Prosthecomicrobium sp. N25: one gene and its partner. The protein of the gene in region 2 interacts with the protein of the main gene of each other region in a pairwise test. Links are inferred from orthologs where the notes say so. Each region holds a gene or a part of one and is shown on either strand. Other genes may lie near its edges.

Region 1 (3,799 bases), 1.5 Mb from region 2 along the record:
GTCTTCGGCGACTTCCCGGACGGGCCGACCTGGGCCGGCATCGTCCTGATCGTCGGCTCGGGCCTGGCGATCGTGCGGCGCGAGGCGGGCAAGGCCGCGTGACGAGGCGCGATCCGGGCTTCCCCAACCGCCCCGGCGCTGGTAGAACCGCCGCCATCCTTCGACCTCGGGAACGAGCACGCATGCGTCGGCTTCACGCGACCGGGCGGGACCTCCGCCGAATTACGGGCCCGGCCTCCTCCGGGCGCGCCTGATCGCGACCCGGTCGAGGTCCGGGACTTCCTAAGCCTCGCCCCGCGGCGCGGCCCCTCGAGGCCGCCGCCCCTGTCCCGTCCGATCCGAGTTGACCGATGAACGACACGTCCGCCTCCGCGACCCGAGACTATTCGGAGACGCTCTTCCTCCCCGTCACCGACTTCCCCATGCGCGCCGGCCTGCCCGAGAAGGAGCCGAAGATCCTGGAGCGCTGGCAGTCGACGGGCCTGTACCGCCGCCTGCGCGAGGCCGCCAAGGGCCGCCCCCTGTTCGTGCTGCACGACGGCCCGCCGTACGCCAACGGCAACCTCCACATCGGCCACGCGCTCAACAAGATCCTCAAGGACGTCATCACGCGCTTCAAGCAGATGGAGGGCTACGACTCCAACTACGTCCCCGGCTGGGACTGCCACGGCCTGCCCATCGAATGGAAGATCGAGGAGCAGTACCGCGCCAAGGGCCGCAACAAGGACGAGGTGCCGGCGGTCGAGTTCCGCAAGGAGTGCCGGCAGTTCGCCGAGCACTGGATCGGCGTGCAGGCGGCCGAGTTCAAGCGGCTCGGCGTCGAGGGCGACTTCGAAAACCCCTACCTGACCATGGCCTACGAGGCCGAGGCCGTGATCGCCACCGAGCTGCAGAAGTTCGCGGTCTCGGGCCAGCTCTACCGCGGCTCCAAGCCGGTCATGTGGTCGGTCGTCGAGAAGACCGCGCTCGCCGAGGCCGAGGTCGAGTACCAGGACTACCAGTCGGACACGATCTGGGTGAAGTTCCCGGTGGTGGTCGGCCCGGCCGCAGTGGCCGGCGCCTCGGTGGTCATCTGGACGACGACCCCCTGGACCATCCCGGGCAACCGCGCCATCGCGTATTCGTCCAAGGTCGCCTACGGGGTCTACGAGGTGACGGCCGCGCCGGAAGGCAATTGGGCGAAGGCCGGCGACCGCCTGATCCTCGCCGACCGGCTGGCCGAGGAGGTGATGCGCGCCGCGAAGGTGGACTCCTTCGAGAAGCGCGAGGCGCTCTCGGAGCATGATCTCGCCGGCATCGCCTGCAAGCACCCGCTCGCCGCTCTCGGCTACGGCTTCATGGTGCCCATGCTCGAGGGCGACCACGTCTCCGACGATGCGGGCACCGGCTTTGTCCACACCGCCCCGGGCCACGGCCGCGAGGACTTCGAGGCCTGGATGCACCATGCGCGGACCCTGCAGGCGCGCGGCATCGACCCGACGATCCCCTTCACGGTCGACGACGACGGCTATTTCACCGCCCAGGCCCCCGGCTTCGAGAACCGCCGGGTGATCACCGACAAGGGCGAGAAGGGCGACGCCAACGGGGCGGTCATCCAGGCGCTGGCGGACGCCGGCGCCCTGGTGGCGCGCGGCCGCCTGAAGCACCAGTACCCGCATTCCTGGCGGTCGAAGAAGCCGGTCATCTTCCGCAACACGCCGCAATGGTTCATCCACATGGACCGCGACATCGACGGCCAGGGCGACACGCTGCGCGCCCGGTCGCTCAAGGCCATCGCGGAGACCACCTTCTACCCGCCGCAGGGGCAGAACCGGCTGGAAGGCATGATCGCCGGCCGGCCGGACTGGGTCGTCTCGCGCCAGCGCGCCTGGGGCGTGCCGATCGCCGTGTTCCGCCACGAGGACACCGGCCGCCTCGCGCCGGGACCGGACTTCGCCCACAACGACGCGCTGACCCGCCGCGTCTACGACGCCTTCAAGGCCGAGGGCGCCGACGCCTGGTACGCCGAGGGCGCGGAGGAGCGCTTCCTCGGCGGGCTCGTGGACGACCTGCCGAAGTGGCGGAAGGTGAACGACATCCTGGACGTCTGGTTCGACAGTGGCTCCACCCACGCCTTCGTGCTGGAGAAGCGGCCGGACCTGAAGTGGCCGGCGGACATGTACCTGGAGGGCTCGGACCAGCACCGCGGCTGGTTCCACTCCTCGCTCCTGGAGAGCTGCGGCACCCGCGGCCGGGCCCCCTACGACTCGGTCCTGACCCACGGCTTCGTCATGGCCGAGGACGGCCGCAAGATGTCGAAGTCGCTCGGCAACATCGTCGCCCCGCAGGACGTCATCAAGACCTCCGGCGCCGACATCCTGCGGCTCTGGGTCGTCACCTCCGACTATGCGGACGACCTCCGCATCGGCCCAGAGATCATGAAGACCAACGCGGAGGCCTACCGCAAGCTGCGCAACACGCTGCGCTGGATGCTCGGCACCCTCGCCCACCACGAGCCCGGCGACGAGGTCCCGCTCGCCGAGATGCCGGAGCTCGAGCGCTTCATGCTGCACCGCCTCGCCGAGGTCGGCGACGAGGTGCGCGCCGGCTACGCGGCCTACGACTTCAAGCGCATCGTGCATGTGCTGATGAACTTCATGGTCGTCGACCTGTCGGCCTTCTACTTCGACATCCGCAAGGACGCGCTCTACTGCGACCCCTATTCCTCGGTCCGGCGGCGCGCGGCCCTGACGGTGGTCGACCGGCTCTTCGACGCGATCGTCACCTGGCTCGCCCCCATGCTGCCCTTCACCATGGAGGAGGCCTGGACGCTCCGGCACCGGTCGGAGGAGCGCTCCGTCCACCTGGAGCTCTTCCGCGAACTGCCCGCCGACTGGCGCGACGACGCGCTCGCCGCCAAGTGGGCGCGGGTCCGCCGGGTCCGGCGGGCCGTCACCGGCGCCCTCGAACTGGAGCGCGCCGCCAAGCGGATCGGCTCCTCCCTCGAGGCCGCCCCCGTCGTCTACGTCGCCGACGAGGCGCTGCGGACGGCGGCCTGTTCGGTCGACATGGCCGAGATCGCCATCACGAGCGGCCTCACCGTGCTGGCCGGCGAGGGGCCGGCCGACGCGATCCGGATCGACGAGGTCGCCGGCGTCGCGGTCGTGCCGAAGCCCGCCGAGGGCCGCAAGTGCGCCCGCTCCTGGAAGATCAGCACGGAGGTCGGCGCCGACCCGGCCTACCCGGACCTCACGCCCCGCGACGCCGCCGCGATGCGCGAGTGGGAAAGCCGCCGGGGACGCGCCGCGTGAGCGGGCGCTTCCGGCACGAGGGTCGGCCCGCGGGGCCCGGCCGATGACGCCCCGCGTCCTCGGCCTCCTCGTGGCCGCCGTCGGGCTGGCCCTCGACCAGGCCTCCAAGCTCTACGTCCTGCGCGTCGCCGATCTCGGCGAGACGGGCCCGGTCGCGATCGCCCCCTTCGCGGAGTTCCGCCTTGTCTGGAACTACGGCATCTCGTACGGGCTCCTCCGCCAGGAGGGCGACCTCGGCCGCTGGCTCCTGGTGGTGCTCTCGCTCGCCGCCTCGGTGCTGATCGTGGTCTGGCTCGGCCGCACCGAGCGGCGGCTCGAGGCGCTGTCGCTCGGGCTGATCCTCGGCGGCGCGGTCGGCAACGCCATCGACCGCTCCGCCTACGGCGCGGTCGTGGATTTCGTGCACCTGTTCCTGCCGGATCGGTCCCTGTCCTGGTACGTGTTCAACCTCGCCGACGTGTGGATCGTTGCCGGTGTGGCGGGTCTCCTGTATGAGATGGCCTTCTCCG
Region 2 (3,294 bases):
CCCGGTCGGTGCGGATACCGGCGAGGCGGGCGGCGTCGGGGTCGTCGCCGACGGCATGCACGTGGCGGCCCCAGGGGGTGTGGTTGAGCACGTACCAGAACAGCAGCACGAGCAGGATCATGGCCACAGAGCCGGCGGTCAGCCGCATGCCGAAGAAGTCGATCGAGGTGGCGAAGACCTGCAGGAGCGGCGCCTCCGCCTCCACGTCGGCGGCGCGGATCGTCTCGCTCTCGGAGTACCAGAGGTTGAGCGCGAAGAAGATGTTCCAGGTGCCGAGGGTGACGATGAAGGGCGGCAGACGGAAGCGGGTGACGAGCAGGCCGTTGATGCCGCCGCAGATCGCGCCGACGCCGAGGCCGGCCAGGATCGCGACCGGGGCCGGCAGGCCGGCGCCGACGGCGAGCTTGCCCATCACCACCGAGCAGAGGACCATGATGGCGCCGACCGAGAGGTCGATGCCGGCGGTCAGGATGATGATCGTCTGGGCGACGCCGATGACGCCGATGATCGTCACCTGCTGGAGGACCAGCGAGAAGTTGAAGGGGTGCAGGAAGCGCTCGCCGACAATGGTCGAGAAGATCGCCACGCCGATCAGGAGAACGATCGCCGGGATGAGTGTCGGATGCATGTGGAGGAGGTGTTGCAGACGCTTGACGAGCGTCGGCCTGTCCTCCGCGAAGTTGGCCACGCCGGTTTGCACCTGGGCGGCCACGCGCTCGAATTCCGCCGCCTTCGAGGGCGACTCGTCCGTTGCCGACATGGGCTTCCTCCTGGAGTTTCGCTCGACCTAGCCTCGACGGGCGCTCGCATCGGGCCCGCGTTCTGCCGCGCGGGAGGACGCCATGGTCCGCCCGTCCGCCGAGGAATGCAAATCGTTTGAAGAGGGACCGGGCGCCCCGGCGCCGTCGCCGCGAGCCTGCCGCAGGGGCCTCCGCCCCGGTGTCCTCGGACCTGCCGGGCGCGCCGGCGAGGCGGTCCGCCTGCCACGGGCAGGCGGGGGTGGGTGGGGGACGACCGGCGCTTCCCCGGGCCCTGGCCGGAGACCCGCGGCGGCTGGCCGCCGCGGGTTTCCCTATCGCAGATCGGAGCCGCCGTCAGACGGACGGCCGGCCCCGCAGGGGCATCAGCCCCAGCACTTCTTCAGGCCTTCCTCGGTGTTGATCGAGGGCACACCGGAAGCCGGCTTGTCGGTGATCAGGCTGACGCCGGTGTTGAAGAAGTCGAGGCCCGGGGTCGGGGCCGGCTTCTTGCCAGTCTTGGCGAACTCGGCGATCGCCTCGATGCCCTTGGAGGCCATCAGCAGCGGGTACTGCTGGGAGGTCGCGCCGATGATACCGGCCTTGACGTTCTTGACGCCCGGGCAGCCGCCGTCGACCGAGACGATGAGCACGTCCTTGGTCTTGCCGACGGCCTTCAGGGCCTCGTAGGCACCGGCCGCGGCCGGCTCGTTGATGGTGTAGACGACGTTCACGCCGGGGTCCTTCTGGAGCAGGTTCTCCATGGCCTTGCGGCCGCCCTCCTCCGAGCCGGCGGTCACGTCGTTGCCGACGATGCGCTTGTCGGTCTCGTCGCCGTTCTTCTTCGGGTCCTTCACGTCCACGCCGAAGCCGGTGAGGAAGCCCTGGTCGCGCAGGTAGTCGACGGTCGGCATGTTCTTGGAGAGGTCGAGCAGGGCGATCTTGGCGGTGGCGGCCTTGTCGCCGAGGGTCGCCTTGGCCCACTGGCCGATCAGCTTGCCGGCCTCGAAGTTGTCGGTGGCGAAGGTCGCGTCGGCGGCGTCGGCCGGCTCCGTCGGGGTGTCGAGGGCGATGACGAGCACGCCCGCCTGGCGCGCCTTCTTGATGACCGGCACGATGGCCTTGGAGTCGGACGGCACCAGCAGGATGCCCTTGGCGCCGCCGGCGATCAGGTTCTCGATCGCCTGGACCTGACTGTCATGGTCGCCGTCGTATTTGCCCGCGAAGGAGCGCAGCTCCATGCCGAGTTCCTTGGCCTTGGCCTCGGCGCCCTCGCGCATCTTCACGAAGAAGGGGTTGGTGTTGGTCTTGGTGATCAGGCCGACCACGACCTTGCCCTGTGCGGCGGCGGGGCCGGCCGCGAAGGCGAGCCCGAGGGCCGCAGCGGCGACCGTCATGGTGAGCGAAGCCTTGAAGGATTTCATCGGTTTCTTCCTCCCGAAAGCCCCTGTCGGGGCGCCTTGCAGCCTCGTCCGGGCAAGCCCCCGGCGAGGTCTCCCGGCTGACCGCCCTGCCCCCGCCGGGCGCTTCGACGCGCGGTGCGGGGACGGCGGCCGCCATCCGGTAGGGCGGTTCTCGCATGAAGCCGGGAAGCCTGTCAATAAATAAATCCACTGGATGAACTTATTGACAGCACGGGTGCCGAGGGCCATCATCCGCGGCGATGCGAGGCCGGGCCTTGCCTAGGCGGATCGCCTTGCGGCACGTGAAACGAGAGCCTCGCCGGGAGGAGAATCGGTGGACGACCTGCCCGAGATCGGACAGCGCGACGTCGGGCGCGCGGAGCCCGCCCTGCGCGAGGGCCTGCCGGCGGCCGACCTGCGCCGCGGGACAGACCAGGCGGGCGTGCGCCTCTACAACGAGCGGCTGGTGCTGTCGCTGATCCGGCGCGGCGGCGGGCTGCCCAAGGCCGAGATCGCACGGCTGACCGGCCTCTCGCCGCAGACCACGACGGTAATCATGAACCGCCTGGAGCAGGAGGGGCTGATCCGCCGGGGCGAGCCGCAGCGCGGCCGGATCGGGCAGCCGGCCATTCCGTACATGCTCAACCCGGACGGGGCGGTGTCGTTCGGCCTGAAGATCGGCCGCCGCTCGACGGACCTCGTCGTGGTCGACTTCCTCGGCCGGGTCATCGCCCGGCGGCACTGGACCCACCCCTACCCTCTCCCCGACAGCCTGCTCGCCCATGTGCGGGAGGGCACCGCGGACCTGACGGCCCGGCTCAGCGAGACTCAGCGCGCGCGCATCGTCGGCTTCGGGGTGGCGACGCCCTTCGAACTCTGGAACTGGGAGCCCGAGGTCGGCGCGCCGCCCGCGGTCATGCAGGCCTGGCGCGGCTTCGACGCCCGGCAGGCGCTCACGGCCGTCCTGCCCTGGCCGGTGCACGTCATGAACGACGGCACGGCGGCCTGCGCGGCCGAGAACCTGTTCGGCAACGCCCAGGCGGCGCGCGACTTCGTCTACGTGTTCGTCGGCTCCTTCGTGGGCGGCGGCATCGTGGTGTCCGGCAACGTGGTGCCGGGCCGGACCGGCAACGCCGGCGCCATCGGCTCGATGC

Evidence for each region.
Region 1: the proteins of WBG79_RS07750 (region 2) and ileS interact in binary tests that used the Escherichia coli proteins (3 or more experiments, as listed by UniProt). The link is inferred for Prosthecomicrobium sp. N25 from one-to-one orthologs.

Annotation. Positions count from the first base shown.
Region 1 is NZ_JBBCAT010000001.1:217,833-221,631, forward strand. What follows is about bases 1-3,490. They hold ileS (isoleucine--tRNA ligase), read left to right. Parts: upstream 1-350; coding sequence 351-3,290; downstream 3,291-3,490. Other genes in these bases: WBG79_RS00995 (DMT family transporter), read left to right, coding at 1-102; lspA (signal peptidase II), read left to right, coding at 3,334-3,490. Also shown: more of lspA, read left to right, coding at 3,491-3,799. UniProt on the Escherichia coli protein: Catalyzes the attachment of isoleucine to tRNA(Ile). As IleRS can inadvertently accommodate and process structurally similar amino acids such as valine, to avoid such errors it has two additional distinct tRNA(Ile)-dependent editing activities.
Region 2 is NZ_JBBCAT010000001.1:1,709,684-1,712,977, reverse strand. Bases 143-3,127 are described here. They hold WBG79_RS07750 (sugar ABC transporter substrate-binding protein), read right to left. Parts: upstream 2,162-3,127; coding sequence 1,124-2,161; downstream 143-1,123. Other genes in these bases: WBG79_RS07745 (ROK family transcriptional regulator), read left to right, coding at 2,529-3,127; WBG79_RS07755 (ABC transporter permease), read right to left, coding at 143-760. Also shown: more of WBG79_RS07755, read right to left, coding at 1-142; more of WBG79_RS07745, read left to right, coding at 3,128-3,294. UniProt on the Escherichia coli protein: Part of the ABC transporter complex RbsABC involved in ribose import. Binds ribose. Also serves as the primary chemoreceptor for chemotaxis.